2 regions of the Paenibacillus sp. FSL M7-1414 genome follow, and region 2 is predicted to be linked to the other one. Evidence: riboswitches for the same ligand, from Rfam matches in the RefSeq annotation. Region 2 holds a riboswitch; the other holds the start of a gene.
The links. A riboswitch is a leader RNA that binds a small molecule or an ion and turns the genes downstream of it on or off. The one in region 2 is predicted to bind glycine.
Positions count from the first base shown of each region.

Region 1: it holds a riboswitch for glycine, as region 2 does, so the genes downstream of both, gcvT (glycine cleavage system aminomethyltransferase GcvT) here and sdaAB (L-serine ammonia-lyase, iron-sulfur-dependent subunit beta) in region 2, are expected to answer to the same signal.

Region 1 covers NZ_JBBOOS010000001.1:5,315,088-5,326,715, forward strand. Annotated here, with positions in the region: gene MHH92_RS23070 (endonuclease MutS2) at 1-1,618, shown strand, start outside; gene MHH92_RS23075 (cysteine-rich CWC family protein) at 1,757-2,008, shown strand; gene MHH92_RS23080 (mannitol-1-phosphate 5-dehydrogenase) at 2,069-3,214, opposite strand; gene MHH92_RS23085 (PTS sugar transporter subunit IIA) at 3,211-3,645, opposite strand; gene MHH92_RS23090 (BglG family transcription antiterminator) at 3,642-5,744, opposite strand; gene MHH92_RS23095 (PTS mannitol transporter subunit IICB) at 5,783-7,237, opposite strand; gene gcvH (glycine cleavage system protein GcvH) at 7,657-8,049, opposite strand; glycine riboswitch at 8,393-8,515, shown strand; glycine riboswitch at 8,519-8,619, shown strand; gene gcvT (glycine cleavage system aminomethyltransferase GcvT) at 8,836-9,972, shown strand; gene gcvPA (aminomethyl-transferring glycine dehydrogenase subunit GcvPA) at 9,969-11,324, shown strand; gene gcvPB (aminomethyl-transferring glycine dehydrogenase subunit GcvPB) at 11,456-11,628, shown strand, end outside.
Region 2 covers NZ_JBBOOS010000001.1:519,640-531,267, reverse strand. Annotated here, with positions in the region: gene MHH92_RS02530 (PAS domain S-box protein) at 1-202, opposite strand, end outside; gene MHH92_RS02525 (acyltransferase) at 882-1,442, shown strand; gene MHH92_RS02520 (ABC transporter permease) at 1,537-2,271, opposite strand; gene MHH92_RS02515 (ABC transporter permease) at 2,273-2,989, opposite strand; gene MHH92_RS02510 (ABC transporter ATP-binding protein) at 2,986-3,900, opposite strand; gene MHH92_RS02505 (HAMP domain-containing sensor histidine kinase) at 3,986-5,497, opposite strand; gene MHH92_RS02500 (response regulator transcription factor) at 5,554-6,237, opposite strand; gene MHH92_RS02495 (alpha-glycosidase) at 6,466-8,226, shown strand; gene sdaAA (L-serine ammonia-lyase, iron-sulfur-dependent, subunit alpha) at 8,410-9,387, opposite strand; gene sdaAB (L-serine ammonia-lyase, iron-sulfur-dependent subunit beta) at 9,377-10,066, opposite strand; glycine riboswitch at 10,204-10,340, opposite strand; glycine riboswitch at 10,345-10,469, opposite strand; gene MHH92_RS02480 (hypothetical protein) at 10,604-11,628, opposite strand, start outside.

The sequences.
Region 1 (11,628 bases), 4.8 Mb from region 2:
GCTGAGTGAGATCGAGCGCTGCATCCATAGTGGACGCATTCGGGATCAAGCGAGCAAGGAACTGATTCGAATCCGCAAAAAAATGACCGTGAATGAGGAACGTATGAAACGAAAGCTTGATTCGCTGGTGAGCAAACATCGCTCCATTATGCAGGAGCATGTCATCAGCCAACGAGGAGGAAGAACGGTTCTGCCCATTAAGAAAGAGTTCCGTAAACAGGTGAAAGGCAGTGTGCTGGATGAATCCGGGAGCGGGCAAACCGTATATATCGAACCCGTTGAGTTAGTAAGTCTGCAGATGGAATTGGCTGCTTTACAAGCGGAGGAGTCCCGAGAGGAGATGAGAATTCTCGGTGATTTAACCTCCCTGGCCGAATCATATAACCGTGAAATCGCTCTGAACACCGAAACGGTAGGTGTAATGGACTTCCTGTTTGCCAAAGCCAAATATGCGGCCACCATGGATGGGCGTACCGTTCGAGTCAATACACAAGGCCAAATCAGCCTTCAACGTGCACGTCATCCGTTCATGGGTTCTTCCATGGTTCCCCTTGATTTTGCCATCGGCAGAACATACTCGTCGCTCATTATTACGGGCCCGAATACCGGTGGTAAAACGGTCGCGCTCAAAACACTTGGTTTGTTAACCCTGATGATGCAATCCGGTTTGCTTATTCCGGTAGAGGAAGGTGGCGAGATGGCTGTTTATAACGAGGTAGCGGTTGATATTGGTGACGGACAGAGTATGGAACAAGCACTCAGTACATTCTCTGCACATATTCGCAATATGATTGGCATACTGGAACAGGCCAATACGTCGACTCTGGTGCTCATTGATGAGATGGCTTCCGGCACAGATCCCGGTGAAGGTGTCGGATTGTCCATCGCCATGCTGGAGGAACTTCACAGCCGCGGAGCAACCGTTGTGGCGACAACACACTTTGGTGAAATCAAACATTTTGCAGCTGCCACGCCAGGATTCGAAAATGCCCGTATGGAATTTGACACCGTTTCTCTCAAGCCGCTGTATCGATTGCGTATCGGAGAAGCTGGTGAAAGTTACGCCTATTCCATTGCATTGAAGCTGGGCATGCCACAGCGAATTATAGAGCGCTCCAAGTCCCTGTCCGATCAAAGTATTTCGAGAGATCGTACATTAGGATTCACGTCACCTCCTTCGGAAACTAAGGCCCTGACGCCTGCTCGTTCTGGTACAGAATCAGTCAGCCCAGCAGAGTTATCCAGAAAGAACCAGTCGAAACAGTCAAAGGATCCAATCCGTCTCAACAAAAAGACAACAACCAGAGAGTCGGATTCTCCTGCTCCTGCCAAAACTTTTCGCAAAGGAGATCGGGTGTATGCGGCCTATCTTAATCAGTCGGGCATCGTCTGTGATGTCGAGGATAGCCGTGGAAATATCGGGGTCATGCTGCGAGGACGCAAAGTCAAAATCCATAAGAAACGCCTGACTCTGCATATATCTGCCAATGAGCTTTATCCAGGTGACGATTATGATTTGGACATTGTGCTGGAAACAAAGGAAAATCGTAAGAAACGTAAATTGATGGGACGCAAACATGTGGAAGGCCTACAGATCGAATTACCGCCTGAAGAATAGCCGATGGGAGAAACAGATGTGGTGAAATGGAAGTCATATATACACAGTAAAATTCATAATCACCAACACATTTCTGTTATACTGGGACCAGTATGTTCAACTTCAGCTCGTAGCTATTCACAGGGAGGGAAGAACCCAATGTCTGCGGAACAAGACAATCAAGAGCGCAGCAATATCGATGTTCTTATCTGCCCATTATGCGGGGAAGCTAATCGATGTTCCTATGCCGCAGGACATCCCCATTCGGAATGCTGGTGTAACCGGGCTACTTTCCCCGAAGGTGTATTTGACCGCATTCCGGCAGAGCAGCGCCGAAAATCGTGCATATGTCAACGCTGTTTGGATGACTATGCCGATAAACACCAACCAAAAGAAGAGCCACACAGTTAACGACTGTATGGCTCTTCTTCATTATGCATCATCTATACTATTAGCTGGCTAACACTACTCTTACATTTGGTTATACTGGGCAACAGCCTGTTCAAGCACCGGATGTTGCTCATCCATGGACGTATAATGGTGGAGGGCAGCTGTAATCCCCTTCTCGCGGATCATATCCTGCAGTTCAACTGCTTCCGGATCATCGGAGACATCGAACTTGCAGGCTGCTGCCATGCCCATAGCCAGATAAGTTGTTTCGCTTCCATCCGCATAGGCCTGAAGGGCCGGACGAACCAGACGATCATTTGGAGACAACTTGCGTAGCGGAGAACGACCAACACGAGTAACCTCATCGGTAAGGTACGGGTTGACAAACCGTCCCAATATTTTGAAAATATACTGCTCATGTTCTTCCGGGTTGAATGCAAAACGCTTCACTAGAACTTTTCCAGTTTCCTGCAAAGCACCGTATACAATCGATTTCACCTTCTCGTCGGCAATAGCCTTCTGAATCGTGTCATACCCGTGCACATTACCGATATATGCTGCAACGCAGTGTCCTGTATTAACAGTGAACAGCTTCCGTTCGATATACGGCTCCAGATCATCGACATATACAATGCCCTCAACCGGTTTGAATGCAGGAGCCATCTGGGAACGATCTACCACCCACTCGTAAAAAGGCTCCACCTGTACATGCAACGGATCTTCATGATGCTGAATAGGCACTATCCGGTCTACGGCTGAATCTGGAAAATAAACGTACTGATCTGCAAGGGAACGCACTTCTTCATTGAGCAGAGCATATACATGCTCTTTCAATTGCGTACTGGCTCCAATGGCGTTCTCGCAAGCAATAATGTGAAGCGTGTTTTGAACCGGACCGGAATTCAATCTTTTCTCAAGTCCCTTCGCAATACCTGGTGCAATATGTTTCAGCACGCCTACGCCCACTGCGGTTGTAATCAGATCAGCTTCCACAACGGTTTGGGCAACCGTCTCCAGCTGGGTCCCATCGATTGCATTTACGCCTCTAACGGTCTCTTGATCCTTGCTCTCGTTAGCCAGTTCCACTGTATACTGTCCCCGTTGCTGAAGAGCGGTTACCAAGGTCTGATTCACGTCGGAGAAAACCACCTCATACCCTGCGCGGGACAGAATCAAGCCGATAAACCCGCGTCCAATGTTACCTGCGCCAAAGTGTAGGACCTTCATAGCTCCATTTCACTTTCCAGAATAGCGATTACTTCTTCGGCTGTTTTCGCCAGACGCAGGGCCTCCATATTCTCATCCTCAGCACAGATCACGGCGATGCTAGTCAAGATCTCCATATGTTCCCCGCCTTGAGCCGCGATACCAATGACCATATAAGCCTTTTCTTCGCCAAAATCAACACCTTGAGGATACTGAATGACAGAGATACCTGTGGATAAAATGAAAGCTTTGGATTCCTTTGTACCATGCGGAATAGCCAAGCCGTTCCCTACATAGGTCGAAACAATCTCTTCTCGTTCAATCATCTTCTCAATGTAATCAGCGGTAATATGTCCCGCATCCTTCAGAATCTGCCCTGCCATACGAATCGCTTCATATTTGTCCTGAGCCGTCGCATTCATGATGACTTTATCTGTTGTTAACATACTCATAATGGTTGACCTCCAATTTCGGTTTTACTGCGATAAAATCCAACAAGTTCCTGGGACAGGTAATGAATGAGTTCATCCCTGATTCCCTTTTCCAGCAATGTAATCATTTCTTCCTGTAATAACAGTGCGCTGATCTCACTGAGAACCTCCAGGCTTTCCTTGGATAATTCTCTGGGACCGAGCATCAAGAGGACATGGGTAACTCCTGTCGGATCATCCGGCGTACGAAGGAGTGGCTCAGTGAGTTGAAACAAGCTAATGGACGGCCTGTAGATCCCCTCACTGCGTGTATGAAACAGCGCAAGTCTTGTGCCGGGAATCTTCTGACTCCCCACTGCCTCACGTGCCTCCAACCGTTTCGCGACCTCCTCCGGTTCCTTCAATACACCAGATCCATGGAGTACGTTGCACATCGCATACACCGTTTTATAGAATCCGATATCCTGGTTATCCAGCGGGTACACCTGAAACTTGCCAATAATTCGGACGATTTCAACTAAAATAGCTTCCATTCCGTCAGGGTCCGAGTAACGACCTGTTGTCTGAACCTCTATTTCACGGGGCTTATTATGCTGTCGTTGTAATGTTGTTGTTCGGATAAAATGACGCAGACGTTCGCTCTCTTCTGCCGTAAGCAGTGGACTCACTTTGTAATACTGATGCTCATCCATCGGCAGATCAACAGTGGATAACACCAGATCATATTCATCTGTAGGTATCCGGGCAGCTTCATACCAAGACACGCTGTCCATGATCCGAATCTCGGGAATCTCCTTGGACAGTCGGCTGGAGAGCATACGTGATGATCCGATTCCGCTTGTACACACGATGATTGCCCTGATCTCACGTTTCAGTGCACGTAACCTCTCGATGGAAGCGCCAAAATGCATGACCAGGAAACCAATTTCTTCATCCGGAACTTCTGTGCCTGGCCAAGCTTGATGCACGGATTGTTTGACCTCTTCGAAGAGAGAATCATAATCCTTGCGAATCTGCTGCAGTAGCGGATTACGAATCATCTGTTGCCCTTCAATTCGCTCCATGACAGGTTGCATATGACCAAGCAGACCTTCACGAAGCAAACGATCCTCATGAAAGGCGTAATGTGTTCTCGCCTGCATCTGATCAATCAGTGAATGTACCCTGTCCAGTAAAATCAAATCGTCTATTGGCAACAGCCGCGAAGAATGAATCCGCTGCTCTGTCTCAACTAATAGTCTGTGAAAATAAGCTTGCTCATCTTGGGAGAATGTCAGCCCCAGCTGGGTCGATAACACACCACACAAGCGGGAAGCCATATAAGGCGGAACCTTCATCTCATCCTGCTCTGCGACTTCATCTCCCTTGTTCTCCAGGGGAGGTATACGGCCAATGCCAAAGCCTTTACGAATACGTACAACCGCTACGGATAATTGAATCAGCAACTTCATGTATTGGCGTTCCGGGATGTTCTCCAGCCATTCGATGTCTGGTTGCCATAATGCATTTTCGACCGTAAGCACATCACCGTGTCCAATCATATCCAACAATTTTTGGTTTACGATGGAGCCTCCCTGTTCTGGCTGTCTTCCGAATAGGTCCGACTCATCCAAAAATTCGAGAGCAAGTGCAGCTATGGCTGTGCGATGAATCGTCTCACTTCCGTTAATCTTGACGCCATATCCACGTCTGCGAACCAGCTTTAGTCCCGCCTGACGAATCCGTGACTCCAGATCGTCCAGATCAGTGGTTACGGTGGATACGGTCACTTTCAGATCCGAAGCCAAGGCGAGTAACTTTACAGGCTCCGGTTCATCCAGCAGGATGCAAAGCATGAAGAGCTTACGCTCTTCTGGCGTAAAATCTACATATTCTTTACCCTCTAGTTGCTGGCGCAATACAGCCAGATCATCGGAACCGGCATCGATTCGGATACCGGTTCCTGATTTTTTTTCCAGCTTCATGCCCAAAGGTTCAAGCCATTGTTCAATCATTTGCAGCTCCCGGTGAACCGTTCGGGTACTGACCTTTACTTCAACGGCGATTTCGCCGGCAGTGACTTCATGTGGATGCTCCAGCAGGAACTCCACGATTTCACGTTGTCTTTTGGTAATACTCATATCTCAGCCTCCGGCTCAGGGAAAACAAATGCGTGCAATTACTTCAGACGTTCAACGAGCGCATCGTATTCCGGGCTTTTTAGGAAGTTGTCGATGGATATATGTTCTGCGTTCGGCGCAACGGAGCGGGCACGATCGGTCAATACTTGTTGTGTGATCACCACGTCTGCATCCGGCGGGATATCACTGATAGCCGTATTGGTCACCGTAACGTCAATCCCCTCTGCCTTCATCTTCTTGCGTAGAATGGAAGCACCCATGGCACTTGACCCCATGCCTGCATCACAGGAGAAGACAATTTTCTTCACGTCTGTTTTGAAGGTAGAAGAAGCCATATCTGCGGCTCTGTCTGCTTCACTTTGATTAGCCGTAATACCAGCGTTTGGCAGGGTTCCTTGACTCTTCATGTCTTTCATCCGACTGGATGCGGACTCCAGATCTTCGTCCTTTTGTTTACCCGTTTTCAGCAACACTGCTGCAACCAGGAAAGAAACGACGGCTGCTACAAGCACCCCTGCGAACATCGGCAGGTATCCACCTTTTGGTGTTAAGAAGAAATACGCGATAATACTACCCGGTGATGGTGCTGAAACAAGTCCTGCTCCGGTGAGCATGAATGTTAATGTACCTGCGACGCCACCCGCAATTGCGGCAAGAATCAGAATCGGTCTCATCAGAATGTAAGGGAAGTAGATCTCATGAATTCCCCCGAAGAAATGAATGATTACGGCACCCGGTGCAGAAGATTTAGCCATTCCGCGTCCGAAGAAACAGTAAGCAAGTAAGATACCAAGTCCCGGACCCGGGTTTGATTCAAGCATGTATAATACGGATTTCCCTAATTCTCTCGCTTGATCTGTTGCAATCGGTGTCAGAATCCCGTGGTTGATTGCATTGTTCAGGAACAATACTTTACCTGGTTCGATGATTAGGTTGACCAGCGGCAGCAAACCAAGATTCATTAACCCTTGTACCCCGGCAGATAATACTTTGCTAATCGCTTCTACAGCAGGTCCGATGCCCAGTAGCGCAAAAATCCCCAAGATTCCGCCAATAATACCGGCTGAGAAGTTGTTAACCAGCATTTCAAATCCGGCTCTAATTTTACCTTCAATGGATTTATCGAACTTTTTGATAATCCATGCTGCCAGTGGTCCGGCAATCATGGCACCGAGGAACATCGGGATATCACTACCCACGATGACCCCGATGGTCATAATGGCACCCACGACACCACCACGCTGACCATGCACCATCGTACCTCCGGTGTAACCAATTAACAGTGGCAGCAAATATTTGATCATCGGATCAACTAGCTGTGCAAGCGTCTCGTTAGGGAACCAGCCTGTTGGAATGAACAGAGCCGTAATTAATCCCCAGGCGATGAACGCTCCCATATTTGGCATGACCATACCACTCAGGAATCGGCCAAAACGCTGAACACCTACCCGTAGCCCACCTTTGGAATTGGACGATTGGTCCAAATTACTCATTGTATTATCCTCCTTGGATCAAGTGATTATGATTTATGAAAGGGGTATCATTTCTCCCCTGCTGTAATCCTAAGCGAGAATGCTCTCCTGTTCAATGAAATGAAAGCGTACTTTCGTCATGAACAATGATGACAACATTAGGTTATGTAATCGTTTTACTTGATGCATAATGGCTGAACCCATTGGTACACAAGGATTTTCTTGCCTATGACTTTTGTCATTTCCAGAATCATTTTCTAAACTATAGCTTGGTCCAATCAGGTGATTTACATCCACAATCTGCTTCATTCCACATTCAAAACCATTCTTGGAAAGCACAAAAAACCTGTGCAAGCATCCGGCTCACACAGGTCGAAACAATATGAAGCTCATATCATTTAATTATAAAATATATGTTAATAAGTACAAGTTCGTTGATACTATTCTTCCGTATGTTTCCGATACGCGTCTGCATTCATCAATGTAGACAATGCTGCTGTCAGATCTCCCTCAACACGGATCTCAATCATCCAGCCTTCCTCGTAAGGAGAGCTGTTCACAAGTTCAGGTGAGTCCTGCAACGAATCATTCACCGCAATGATTGAACCAGTGACGGGAGAGAACAAGTCCGACACCGTTTTGACCGATTCGATCGTTCCAATGCTGTCCTCTGCTTTTACATTGGTTTCAAGGTCAGGCAATTCCACAAACACAATGTCACCCAGCTGATGCTGCGCGAACTCGGTAATGCCAATACGTACAGTATCCTCCCCTACGGTTTGCACCCATTCGTGCTCTTCACTGTACAGGAAATCACTTTTCAATTCGCTCATCGATATCCGCCTCGCTTTTCATTAATGAGTACATGCGTTCTTTGACCTTAACCTTTTTCCCAGAACATAGCGTATGATATTTTTGAATCAAATGTCAAGATACCTCACAATTTATTTGCTGAACACCTCTAAATCCTGTAACCGGATTACACTCTTTCTTCATATACTGGTGAATATTAGAATAGTAAGCGTAGTCTTTTTAAATATACGAACAATAACATAAAAAATAAAATAAATATTCGGTTTTAAATCATTATCTATGATATCGTTCTTGACATCGGTAGTGGATTCACGTTTTAATGAAAGGAGTAAATGTGTTTATTGGACTATGTTATACCCGCGGATGAATGTAAAGGGAGAGATTACCCGTGACACCCGATTCGGGATGTACATGAGGTAACGCCGAAGGAGTAAACCACCGATAAGCGGAGGTGAATCTCTCAGGCAAAAGGACTTTTACGGGACGCAACTCTGGAGAGCATCTATTCGCCCTGTGCGGGCGTTATGATCACCCAAGGGGAAACCTGCTGCACAACGCAGCGGGGTAACTCTCAGGTACAAGGGACAGAGCCTTAGAATACAGCGTGCTACTTGGCATGCCGATTCTTTGGCCTGTCCTTTTCCTTTTTCCCAAAAAACGAAAAACAGGATGTAGAATGGCGCTGCCATAGCTGCCTTACCATACTTATGTGATGAAAATATCTAGCTGAAAATTTAAAAATACCCTGGTTCATTGATCCACGATTGTATATCCGGCCGGCTGACGGCCCATGACGAGGTGATTTGATGTCTGATTTGCTTAGAACACCACTCTTCCCACTATATCAGCAATATGAAGGCGTACGGTGCATTGATTTTGGAGGCTGGGAGCTTCCCGTACAATTTAGCGGAATCCAGAAAGAACATGAAGCGGTACGCGAGCGTGCTGGACTGTTTGATGTATCCCATATGGGCGAATTCACTGTACAGGGTGAGCAGGCTGAAGTTTTTTTGCAACAAATGATGACTAATGATGTGACCACGCTGGTTCCCGGTCAAGCCCAGTACACCCTGATGTGTTATCCAGATGGCGGTGTGGTGGATGATCTGCTCGTGTATAAGCTGGAAGATCAGCATTATATGCTTGTGGTTAACGCCTCCAACATCGACAAGGATTGGGCGTGGCTGCAAGAGCACTTGATCCCCGGCGTAAGCATGACCAATGATTCGGAGCAGACGGCGCTACTCGCCTTGCAAGGTCCACTGGCTGTAGACATTATCGGGAAAGTTACAGATACGGATGTAAGCTCGATTGAACCGTTTCGTTTTGTGCAGGATGCTGAAGTATGTGGAGTAAAATTACTGTTGTCCCGTACCGGTTATACCGGTGAAGATGGCTTTGAGCTATATGTTCCTGCAGATCAGGCCGCTGTGGTCTGGAATGGGTTAATGCAAGCCGGTGAAGGTCACGGACTTGTACCGACAGGCCTCGGTGCTCGGGATACACTGCGCTTTGAAGCAAAGCTCCCTCTGTATGGACAGGAATTGTCGGCAACTATCTCTCCGCTTGAGGCTGGTGTTGGCATGTTTGTGAAGCTGAATGCCGGACCTTTTATCGGACACGAAGCCTTGTTACAGCAAAAAACTGACGGGCCCGCCCGCAAACTGGTCGGCATCGAAGTGTTGGAGCGCGGTATTCCCCGCCCCCACTATCCGATTTACGCCGAAGGCGTACAGATTGGTGAAGTGACAACAGGCACGCAATCACCTACATTGAAGCGTAATCTGGGGCTTGCCCTCATCGACAGCAAATACGCTGCGCTGGGAACCCCGCTTGAGATTGAGATCCGCGGCAAGAAACTAAAAGCCGAGGTCGTGAAGACCCCTTTTCATAAACGGACACGTACGTCGAAGACACCTACTCAAGGAGCTGATCAAGCATGAGCAAGCACCGTTACATTCCCATGACTGAACAAGATCAGAGCGCCATGCTCGCAACCATCGGTGTGGATACGCTGGAGGATCTGTTTCAGGACATTCCAAAAGAGATTCGTTATCAGGGCGAGCTGCCCGTATCCTCCAAACTTGATGAATATGCGCTGACACGTCACATGTCCAAACAAGCTGGCGCCAACGCCAATTTCGAAACACACGCCAGCTTCCTCGGCGCTGGCATATATGATCATCATGTTCCTTCCGTCATCAATCATGTCATTTCCCGTTCCGAGTTTTACACTGCCTACACACCTTATCAGCCTGAGATCAGCCAAGGTGAACTACAGGCCATTTTCGAATTTCAATCCTACATCTGTGAATTAACCGGTATGGCTGTAGCCAATGCCAGCATGTATGACGGCGCAACGGCTTTTGCGGAAGCCGGTAATCTGGCCGCAGCGGCAACTCGTCGCAAACAGCTCATCGTATCCCGTACCGTTCATCCGGAAGCCCGTCAGGTATTGCAGGCATATGCGCACGGACTCCGTCTGGAGATTGTCGAGATTGGCTATAAGGATGGCGTCACTGACTGGGATGCCCTGCAAACCGCCATATCAGACGATACCGCTGCTGTCATGATCCAGAGTCCGAACTTCTTTGGTGCCGTGGAAAATGTGAAGCAGGCTGCCGACCTCGTGCATGCGCACAAGGGCCTGCTCGTTGTAAGTGCCAACCCGCTATCGCTGGGTCTGCTGGAAGCCCCAGGCAAGCTGGGTGCCGACATCGTTGTAGGTGATGCGCAGCCCCTCGGCATCGCCGCTTCACTCGGCGGTCCGACATGCGGATATTTCGCAGTATCCCAGCCTCATATGCGCCGAATTCCTGGCCGAATTGTAGGCCAAACAACCGATCGCAATGGCAAGCGTGGTTTTGTACTGACATTGCAAGCACGTGAACAGCACATCCGACGCGAAAAGGCGACATCCAACATCTGTTCCAACCAGGCTTTGCTTGCACTCAGCGCATCTGTATATATGTCCATCATGGGTAAACAAGGAATGATTGATGTCGCGGATCTGAATTTGCAAAAGAGTCATTACACCCTCAATACATTAACTGCGATTTCTGGAGTTAGCCTTACTTTTAATGCACCAACATTTAATGAGTTTGTTATTAAGCTTCCTGAAGGAACCGACGTGGATACTCTTCAGTTGAAACTGCTGGATGCGGGCTTTATTGGTGGTTACGAACTCGGACGTGATTACCCGGAGCTTGCCGGACATATGCTGATTGCTGTTACCGAACGGCGCACTAAGGAAGAGATTGACGAATTCGCACGAGCATTGGAGGGATCGCTGTGACTCAGGAAACGACGACGACAACATCGGTACAAGGACAATCGGAAACAGGTACCTCTGTCTCCACTTCGGTTCAACCTGAGAAGGATACAACATTTAGTGCACAGACCTTATCTCCTGCTTCGGAACAATCATTGATTTTTGAACTCAGCAGCCCTGGACGTGTCGCTTATTCCTTGCCAGAATGTGACGTTCCTCGTCAGGCTGCCGATACGTTGATTCCCCGGGAAATGCTCCGTTCGGAAGCAGCAGCACTGCCGGAAGTGTTTGAGGTCGATGTTATTCGACACTATACCGCTCTGTCCCG
Region 2 (11,628 bases):
GAGGACAGATCTCACTCTGATTCATACGAATCAAGTCATCCAGTGTATACCCAGATATCCGCTCTACCGAGGGATTAGCATCAATATAGTTTCCATGGATGTCCATTACATAAATGGCATCCGGATGGTTAAAAAACAGTGATTGGTAAGAACTTCCCTCAGAAATAATGCGCTTCAGGGTTTCCGTTTTATTAATATCCAAGGCTTACCCCTCTTTTCTCAGCCAATATCTTCATCTAACAGCAGGGATTAATTATCCCTTACAAAAATGGGCCTACCCTCGAATAACCATGTAAGCCTGCCTAGAAACAGCTTTTTTTATTTTACCAGATTCTCGTCTCATTTTGCTTACAATCTATGATTCAATTCACATGATGTGTGAGGTAATACTTGGAATTTTGATTTACTTAGGAGGCGCCTTCAAAGGCAGACAATTTATACAAGGATCAATGTAAGCCTCTAACAAGCTTGAAGTTCAATTCCAAGTCAGCTGATTCTGGCGGATGGCTAAACGATTTTCTAAAGAACTCAGGACATCTTATTTGGCGTCCATGCGCCCTTTGTAAATTTTAAGGAAAGTCAGACACGTTAATCCCCATAATCTCCTGTCATATACGCTGCAAACGGTTGTTTCATTGGATATAACATGTCTCAGGTTCCTTAGATTGCTGAGATCACTTCAAATCCATGATTAAGACTCCTCAGATTCGTTAGGGAGTTGAGAGGATGAACCCGACCCCCGCCTGAAGCAAATTTTCTCAAAGAAAGAGAGATCATCTGCTCTTATGATGCCTCGATATAAAATTAACGATACATTTTGTATCAAAAAGGCTATAATCTTTAAAAAAAGTTTTTTTGATTACGGAGAGGACGGATGAATCATGCTGCCCAACAGAGTTAAAATTGTTTACGGTAAACTAAGAGGTTTGGCCATCTTTGGTAAAATCCAGCCCTCTATGGGCCTGCTGCCACGAATCAGGGGTAAGGTTTATCTGAATAAATTGGGTGACTTGCAGGTGGGAAAACGTCTTAACATCATAGGCAAACCTTGGGGAACCCAGTTAACCGTGGTCAAAGGTGCGCGATTAACCATTGGCGATGACGTCATGATTAATGCAGGTGTGGGGATTGCCGCTAACGTTGAAGTGACCATCGGCAATAACGTCATGATTGGTCCTCGAACAAGCATATTCGACAGTGCCTACCACCGAATTGACTCGCTGGATGACGGGAGCCAGACTGCCAAGCGGATTGTGATTCAGGATAATGCCTGGATTGGTACAGGCGCGCTTATTTTGCCCGGAGTGACCATTGGCAGAAATGCAGTTGTGGCAGCAGGAAGCACGGTGACCAAAGATGTACCCGAAAATACACTTGTAGCCGGGGCACCAGCTAAAATCATTCGGGAGTTGACCATTCATGATGGGTGGGTCAGACATTAGAAAAAATCCTCCTGAAGCATACATACAATAGAGCTTTGCATGTTTTGCTTAAAGAGGATTTTGATCTACGATAACCAAATGTGTAACGGATTATTCATATTTCTTTTTTCGCAAAATACATCATGCCGATTCCAATAAAAATAACAGCACTGCCTCCAACAACCGCCAGCATTGTCATCAGTGGCACGTTGTAGGCTCCGAAACCCGCGCCATCCACGGGCGTCATCAGAATCATCGGTTGTGCCCATGGATAATACGGCCCATATGTCGCCGAGTTTACAATGAGAATATTCGGTATGGTCAGTGCAAAATTCAGTGCGAGCGGTGCGGCAAAGCTGCTCCACACCAATGAAACGAACATCTGCAGGGCAGCCAAGGGTACACAGGCCAGCAACCCAAGCAGCAGTTTTCCTACCAAGAATCCCCAAGGTACTGGCATCGTAATGCCATGAATCATGCCTGCCAGCAGAATGGACATCAGCAATAATACTTGCGTGCCCGCCAGAAGCATGAGTACAATCGTCAGTTTACCTGCATATACACCTGAACGTGTGAGCGGTAAAACCAGCATCTGCTTCCACCCTCCACCTGCATGTTCGAAACGGCAGACAAAGGACGTAAACACACCAGTAAGCATCGGTAACAATAACAATCCGTGCAGGAAAACCATCGTGGTCATCAATACCTGCCAATTGCCCGATGGCGTGGACAACAGTCCGATGAGCAGCGCAATGAGTGGACTCAGCAGAATCAGGAGCCATATGGGCGATTTGCTCATTTTCAATCGTTCAGCGGACAAGATTCGGAAGTACGTTGTCGCAAAGCTCATATCAGGCCACATCCTTCCGGCTAAAATGCACCATACCCAGCAACAGGATTAATAACCCTAGACCTGCCCCCATGCCTGCATACAGGTATGGATTAGGCCCATTCCAGGCCATCTGTGCCCAAGCGAGCGGAAAGCTCGGTGAGATACTGAGTGAGAACATACCCGTTATCGCGAGAACGATGCCCAGGGTGACGGGAAGCGCCTGATTTTTGTTAACCATCGTGAGCCACAACTCCAGTGACAACACCGGAAGTGCACCAGCCAAAGGCAATAGCCCCAGCTTGATCGCATGTGTCCAAGGTATTTCGCTGGCATGGAATCCGAGGATCAGACCCAGACCTACAATTCCTGCGGTTAGCAGCAGGCAGGAGATCACCAGCAGCACACAAGCAAGCAGGAACTTGGCTAAATACACGGCTGGTCTGGGAATGGGCATCGCGAGCAACTGTTTCCACGATCCCTGTTCATGCTCAACATTAGCGATCATGGAGCTGAGAATGGTTGCTCCCAGCATCAGAGACAAGGGCACAAAGACAACCACATTGCCCAATAATCCGCCCCACAGGTTATCTGCATACTGCTCTTTCAGATAGTCCAGCCGTAAGCCAAAATTAAGCGCCTGCATCGCTGTCAATCCAAGAGGGGCCAGAAAGACAAGAAACCAGATCCCTTTCCCCCGAATCTTGAGCCAGTCTGACGATAATGCACGCCCGGTCATATGGAAGCCCCCTCGCCAATGACCCGCATGAACAGATCTTCCAGCGACTGACGCTGTTCCTCTACACGATACACATCATGATCCTGTTCAATTAATCGGCGCACAAGCAGTGCCACTGAACTGTTATCCATATAAGGGAAAGTTAACGCAGCACCTTGTTGCTGACCAAATTGTCCCTGTTCTCTCGCCAGCTTCATAGCCTCTTCCGGCTCGGAAACCGTTAACCGGATAGAGCTACCCGTCTGACTATGCAGACTTGCGATAGTATCCTGAAGCACCATCTTGCCTTCACGGATAATACCAACACGACTTGCCATCTGTTCGACTTCACTCAGCAAGTGGCTGGAAACCAGAACGGTAATGCCATGTTCCAGAGGCATGCGTTTGATCAGTTCCCGAATCTCCTGAATACCGGCAGGATCAAGCCCATTCGTTGGTTCGTCCAGAATCAGCAGCTCTGGTTCACCCAGCAAAGCGCTGGCAATACCCAGACGTTGCTTCATCCCAAGGGAATACCCCTTCACTGAACGTTTAGCATCCTTGGTCAGATCTACAATGGACAGCACTTCAGCAATTCTTGATTTTGGTACATTGATGATGCGGCGCAAAGTTTCCAGATTCTCTACTGCGTTCAGATGTCCGTAATAGGATGGGTATTCGACCAAGGAACCCACACGGCGCAAAATATCCATGCGATCCTTGCGGATATCCTTGTCGAAGACACGGATCACACCTTTGGTTGGTTTAATCAAGCCGAGAAGCATGCGAATCGTTGTTGTTTTGCCGGCACCGTTGGGACCGAGGAAGCCGTAGATATCTCCCTTTTTAATATGCAGATCAAGTTCACGGACCGCTGCACGGTCCCGGTATGTTTTCCATAGATTAGCCGTTTGAATAATATTTTCACTCACTGTATGATCACCTCGGAACTATCGTAACCTTCCAAGGTTAAAGCCAAAGTAGTCTCTAGTTTAAGTTTAGTTTAAAAAAGCTATTTCAGCGGTTTGTTGTTCCCCTGTTTCCCTTACCACTGTAGATATATGTCTGGACACCCGTATCGGAACTGTCTACCCGCTTGCGCAGACCCATCTCACGAATCAACAGGTCTACAATGGATAAGCCTAGACCTGTGCCTTTTGTGTCGGAATTCGGTTGCATTCCCGGACCCCGATCCTGAATAACGATGGCCGTCTCACCCTGAATCTCCTGAGTAGATATACCAATATATTTCCCGCTGGCGGCATGACGGATCACGTTTTGGAACAAATTATCAAGAATACGGCGCATGCCCTGTTCATCCATATGCCAGATCAACGGTTCCTCTGGCAGGTCAATATCAATCTCAAATTGCTCTTTCTCCCAGACCGGGTACCAGGCGGCCGCCGTTTCCCTGACGATCCGCAGTATATCTTTCTCTTCCAGCTTCAGTGTATATTTCCCACTCGTGAGCAAATTGTAGGATAACATGTTGTCGATGAGCCCGCCGAGGTCCTCCATCTTTGCTTCCATGCGATGTAATGAACGGTCACCTTGCTCGCTCAGCTCTTCCTTGTGCAAAGCATGCATATGTCCACGAATCACCGTTAGCGGGGTACGCAGATCGTGGGAAAGCCCTGCAATGAGACGTTTGCGCAATTGTTCTTCCTCGCGTTCACGGTGGCGGCTGTCGGACAGTTGATGCACCATCTGATTGAAGGATTCTTCCAGTTGACCAATCTCGTCTGACCGGCGGATATCTACCGGAAGCGGGAGACCTTCCTTGCCTGTGGTCATCATGGCCGTCTGCAAACGAATAAGTCGTTTGCGAATGCGTGCGAAGAAGAGAATCGACATAACGATGAAGATCAGAAAGATAAGGGTCATTACGATACCAAGATACAAGAGTTCCATCGGCCAGTTACTCTGATTCATTTGCAGAAGTGACCGCGGCACTTCAATGATCATGAATCCCTGTCCTTTGTCCTGCTCAGCTCCGCCAATATATGCAACTACGGTCAGTGGATCGCGAAAGGAAGCTACTTTCATGAATTGCACCGTATTGTTTACATTCCATAAGGCTGGAATATATGTCTCTGTCGTTTGCCCGGAATCCAGTGACCATCTCAATGTCGTATCTGTCCTGCCATCCGGCGACGTGGATTTCAGAAGCGTTACATCTTCACCACCAAGAATAAAGAGGGTCTCACCACTCACATTCACACGATACATGGAAGATTTGGGATACGAGTCATGTAATTGCTCCAACCGGGCCTTAATCTCTTCATCCGAAGCACCATCCAAGTTCTTCGCTTCATGTGACCAGAGGTTACTGATCTTAGTAACATCACCGTAAGGAGCGGCACGGTTCATATTCGTGTCCGTGTTATTCACTACAACAATATATATAACGGATATGATCGGAAGCACAACGGGCACAAATAATACAGCCGCCAAGATCAGTAGGATGTATCTGGACATCAAGGATCGCCCAAAGCGAAGCTTGCGCCGCCCGGATTGCTTTTGATCCATGCTTCGTTCTCCCTTCCGTTCACCCTTCATGATCTTCCGTTCCCTGAACCACCGAATCATGGCTTCTTCACACGATATCCCACACCACGGACCGTCTGAATAACTACAGGATTGGCCGGATCAAGCTCCAGCTTTTCGCGTAGATGTCGAATATGTACCATTAAAGTCTTGTCCCCATCCAGATAGGGCTCGTTCCAGACGGCTTCATAGATCTGCTCTTTGGTTCGAATCATGCCCATATGTCGTAGCAGGTAGGCGAAGATGTGGAACTGTTTTCCCGATAAAATAATCTCATCCCCCGTCTCCTCATTGACAATCCGATTGTCCTTCTCATAGATGGAGAGATGATCCAGCTTCAGGGCTGTATCCGATGAGACCGCAGTTCCCGCCTTACGCAGTTGAACCTCAATCCGGGCAGCCAGTTCATCGGGGTGAAATGGTTTGGTCACATAGTCATCGGCAAAATCAAGACCGTGCAACTTGTCGTCAATGGACGTTCTGGCCGAGAGCATGACAATGGGCACTGCGGGATGTTCTTTTTTCAGTCGTTGGCCCACCGTAAATCCATCCAGCCCAGGCAGCATGACATCCAGAATAATGAGTGAGCAACCGACAGCAGCCTCCGCTGCGCCTTCACCACTGCCGAGCCATACCACCTCATAACCGCGCTCCTCCAGATCGGCTCTGACCCAAGTCGCAATTTCCGTATCGTCTTCAATATATAACAGTTTGGTTTTCATCCGAATATTCGTTTCCTTTCTGCCCCCATTGGGTTAATGATATATCTGAGCATCATCATGATAAAAGCTGTCTATAACATATGGATTCATGTCTTGTTGAGCAAATGTTGAAGTCCTTTACGTTACCACACATGCTAATTATAGCTTATCCATTAACGTTGGGAATGTCATATTAATCAAGTCTACCAAGTACATATCAGTTCTACACCTGACGGGAGGAATTTCATTATGCTGCTGGAAGCCATCTATCATCAACCGAAACGAAACTGGGCCTATGCCTATGACCAAAATACAATCCACCTGCGCCTGCGTACCAAAAAGAATGATCTGACCGAGGTACATGCCCTGACCGGGGATAAATATGCGTGGGATGCAACCAAAGCGCTGGTTCCCTTAACAAAGTTCACCTCTGACTCCATGTTCGATTACTTCGAGGGTGAGGTGAAACCTCCCTACCACCGACTGAAGTACTCTTTTCTGCTCAAAAACGGAGACGAACAGATCTGGATGACCGAGACGGACTTCCAGGAAAAAGAACCAGACGATCCGGGTCGTATGTTCCAGTTCCCTTATATTCATGCCGGAGCTGTATTCACACCCCCTGCATGGGTTAAAGATGCAGTGTTCTATCAGATTTTCCCTGAACGATTCGCCAACGGCAACCCGGATATTAGTCCGGAAAAGGTAGAGCCGTGGGGTGGTGAGCCGACACCTTTCAATTTCTTCGGCGGTGACCTTCAGGGCGTGATCGATCATCTGGATTACATCAGCGATCTTGGCATTAATGCGATCTACTTCACCCCCATCTTTGAAGCCACCACCAATCACAAATACGATACAGAAGACTACCTGCGGGTAGACCGGCACTTTGGTGACGCAGATACCGTGAAACGACTGGTCGAGCTGTGCCACGCACGTGGAATTCGCGTACTTCTGGATGCTGTGTTCAACCATTCCGGGAAGACATTTGCGCCGTTTGCGGATGTGCAGAAGAACGGAGAACAATCCAAATATAAGGACTGGTTCCATGTACACGAATTCCCACTGGACGTGAAGGACGGCATTCCTACGTATGAGACCTTCGGATTCGAAGCGCACATGCCAAAGCTGAATACGGAGAATTCCGAGGTTAAGGCTTATCTGCTGGAGGTTGCCGAGTACTGGATTAAGGAAGTGGGCGCGGACGGATGGCGGCTGGATGTGGCAGACGAAGTGGACGATGCATTCTGGCGTGATTTCCGCCGTGTAGTCAAAGCCGCTAATCCGGATGCCTACATTCTGGGCGAAGTATGGAACGAGTCTTCCTCCTGGCTGCAAGGCGACCAGTTCGATGCGTCCATGAACTATCCGTTTACCGATGCCGTGAATGCATTCTTTGTGAAAAATACGATGCACGCCGAACAGTTCGCAAACTCCATCGGGCGACAGTTATCCCGTTATCCGCTTCAGGCCAGCGAAGTGGCGTTTAACTTGCTCGACAGCCACGATACTCCGCGGCTGCTCACGCTGTGTGAAGGCGACCAGCGCAAGATGAAGCTGGCTGCGTTATTCCAGTTCAGTTATATGGGCGCGCCGTGCATCTATTACGGAGACGAGATTGGCATGGACGGCGAACACGATCCGGGCTGCCGTAAATGCATGGAATGGGATGAAGCGAAGCAAGACCGAGAGCTGTTCGACTTTTATCAGAAACTGATCTCCCTGCGTCATGCGCATCCTGCCCTGCGTGCAGAAGGCACCGTTCGTTTCCTGCAGGCTCGTCCCGATGGCAGCCAACTGGTATTTGAGCGACAAAATGAAGAGGAACGCATTCTGGTTCTGTTCAATCGATCAGAAGAGACGGCTATTGTCGAGCTGGAGGCCGGTGACGAGGAATGGACCGAGTTATTCGGCGGAAACCATCGTACCGCCAAGGAAGATGGCGTACTCGCCATTGAATTGCCCGCGTATGGATATGCCGTACTGAGTACGGCTGTGAGCCAGAACTAGAGTCATAATACACATTCATCTGAAGTCAAATATAAGTATCCTAACTTCGCTTCATCTGGTAGCATAAAACAAGCGTCCTGCATAACCCGGATTCGGGTTCGCGGACGCTTGTTTTTGTATTTTTGTATTCGCCGTTATACATCATAATGTCACTGATTTATATATCGGTGGTCCCGGTTCAGCTTAAACCTGAGTACCCTTGTCCACTTGAGCATTGTCCGCCCCACTTGTAGTTGTGTCAGAATCCGCTGGCTTCGACTCCGGCTCAGGCTCGGCACGCTTTGCCTTTGGTTTAGCCAGCTTTTGCATCATTTTGCGGCCTGTTGGTGTCTGGGCCAGTCCACCTTGGGCTGTCTCCCGATGTCGGCTCGGCATTGCACTGCCTACTTCCAGCATGACATCGATGACTTCGTCTGAAGGAATGGCACTACGCACTCCGGCCAGGGCCATATCAGCCGCAGCCAGCGCCGTAACTGCACCCAGTCCATTACGGACGATGCATGGGATTTCAACAAGGCCTGCGACCGGATCGCAGATAAGGCCCAGTGTATTTTTTAACGCCAAACCAACGGCATGAACAACCTGTTCCGGTGTACCTCCACGCAGTTCAACCATGGCACCCGCAGCCATGCCGATAGCGGAACCCACTTCCGCCTGACAGCCACCTTCGGCGCCGGAGATAAATGAATTGTTGGCGATAACATAACCAATCGCTCCCGCACAGAACAACCCGTTCACCAAATGTTCGTCCGTCCAGCCAAACCGCTCCTGTGAGCTAATAAACACACCCGGGATAATGCCGCAGGAACCGGCTGTTGGTGTTGCCACGATCCGACCCATGGAGGCATTCACTTCAGATACACACAGGGCATACGCCATGGCAAGTGCGGAAGCATCTCCTGAACAAGTCTCACCTTTGCGAATGTACTCGGCCATTTTTTTCCCGTCTCCACCTGTTAATCCACTGCGTGATGTCGTATCTTCCGTTAACCCTTTGCGTACCGCTTTCTTCATCACCTGATAATATTCACACATCTGTTTCACAACATCCGCTTCCGGTGTATTGGTCTCCTGAACTTGCTCCTCGATCATCAGCTGAGCAATGGTTTTGGATTCTGCTGTACAGATCGTATTCAGTTCGTGCAAATGTTTAAACCGCATCCGAATCAACTCCTCTCTTCAAATCAATGACACGAATGTCCAATACATGGTCCAGCTCCCTTAGACGCTTGAGCATATCAGGATTAGGCACGCCATCCATTTCCATCGCGGTAAGTGCTTCGCCATCACGGGCTTTCCGGTCCACCTGCATATACCCGATGTTAACCCCGGATGAACTGATCGTGGACGTTACCGATGCAAGCACCCCTGCTTTGTCCGCATGTCGCAGAACGAGTGTTGGAAACTCACCACTAATCTGAACACGAAAATCATTCATCGAATGCACGGATACGCTCCCACCACCAATGGATGCACCGATTAAGGAGCAGGCACGTTCTCCATGCCACAACTCAATTTTGACCGTATTTGGATGAGGAGCAGGTAGGCCACTTGTATAAAACTCAACCTCCATGCCCGCTTCCTCTGCGTATTGCTCTGCATCCGGGATACGCGGATCATCTGTGACATAATCCAGCAGACCACCGATCAGTGCCAAATCTGTTCCGTGCCCCTGATACGTATCTGCAAATGAACCGTACAGGGTCAGCCGGGCACGATCTGGCGTACATCCTAGCCACTGCCGAGCAATTCTTCCTAACCTTGCCGCACCAGCTGTATGTGAACTTGAAGGCCCCGTCATCGATGGACCAATAATTGAGAAAACATCTTTAAATCGCACTTGTAACCCTCCATTATTAATCATGATTCATATTTGTAAAATGTATTCGTCATTTCGATCCAGGAGTTTCATCCACAATGTCCCTTATTTAGATATGATGACATCAAAAAAGGACAGAAGAAGGCCTTAGGCCCTCTCTCTGTCCTCGATACCTGAGAGTTTCACGATCAGCAGTGTCTCACGACAAGGGTGCACTGCCTGCGATTACAGACAAGTTCACCGGGCTGACTGATCATATACCCCTTGGGTGGCGCAGTTCGCGCACTCTCCAGAGTTGCGTCCAACGATGGTACATTTACCTGAGAGATTAACCACTGCGCCGGGTGCGCAGCAGCTTGCTCCTTCGGTGCCTGAACACTAGCCATATTGCTCGGCTAACCCAGGTCTCTCCCGCTCGTTATCATCCGCTGTATTATTTTAATTCGATTCGAATTGGTACATTTCTAAGTTTTTGATCGTGTATACCCATAGAGTAATGTACAATATCATATATGTCAACAAAAGTAACGTGTAATTATCATAAGTTCGATGTCTATTTTAACTGAAACGAATAGCATTAATATTTCTCACTTCCGCTGAGGCACTCGTGACGTTGCTAGTTGTCGTAAATTGGATACTTATCGTGTATGCATTAGTCGTTGTAGCCGGGGATGTATCCACGTAAGTGTTGGAGGAAAGAAACCTCAACGTTCCCGAAGCATTACCGCTTCGTGAGAGCTGCAATTGATTAATTAAAACTCCATTACGTCTCAGATTAATGTTATACGCAATACTCCAGTTAGCCCCTACAACTATTGCTATTTGTGTACTATTATCGATTTTCACGCGTTGACCTGCCACTACAGGTACATTAAGTGTCTGAATCGTCGTTTCAGCTACTAATGAAAGACCCAACGCCGTGGTCTGGCTATCAGCAAACAAGGAAGAATCCGCAGGGGCAGAAGCTGCTGTCGATCCAGTAGCTCCTGTTGCACCTGTAACCCCTGTGACTCCGGTCGTCCCCGTTACGCCTGTCGCACCTGTAATACCAGTGACTCCGGTCGTCCCTGTTACTCCCGTTGCGCCTGTATCTCCAGTGACTCCTGTTGCTCCCGTCAATCCGGTTGCACCTGTAACACCAGTATCTCCAGTCGCCCCTGTTACGCCTGTTGCACCTGTAGCCCCAGTAACTCCGGTCGTTCCTGTAAGTCCTGTCGCGCCCGTATCTCCAGTAACTCCGGTCGTCCCCGTTACGCCTGTCACTCCCGTATCTCCAGTAACTCCGGTCGTCCCCGTTACGCCTGTTGCGCCTGTAACACCAGTGACTCCGGTCGTCCCCGTTACGCCTGTCGCTCCCGTATCTCCAGTAACTCCTGTCGTCCCCGTTACGCCTGTCTCTCCCGTATCTCCAGTAACTCCGGTCGCACCCGTTACGCCTGTCTCTCCCGTATCTCCAGTAACTCCGGTCGCACCCGTTACGCCTGTCGCACCTGTAGCCCCAGTCGTTCCTGTTATTCCCGTACTACCGGTGACACCTGTGGCTCCAGTAGACCCTGTCTCCCCTGTGCTCCCGGTGACTCCAG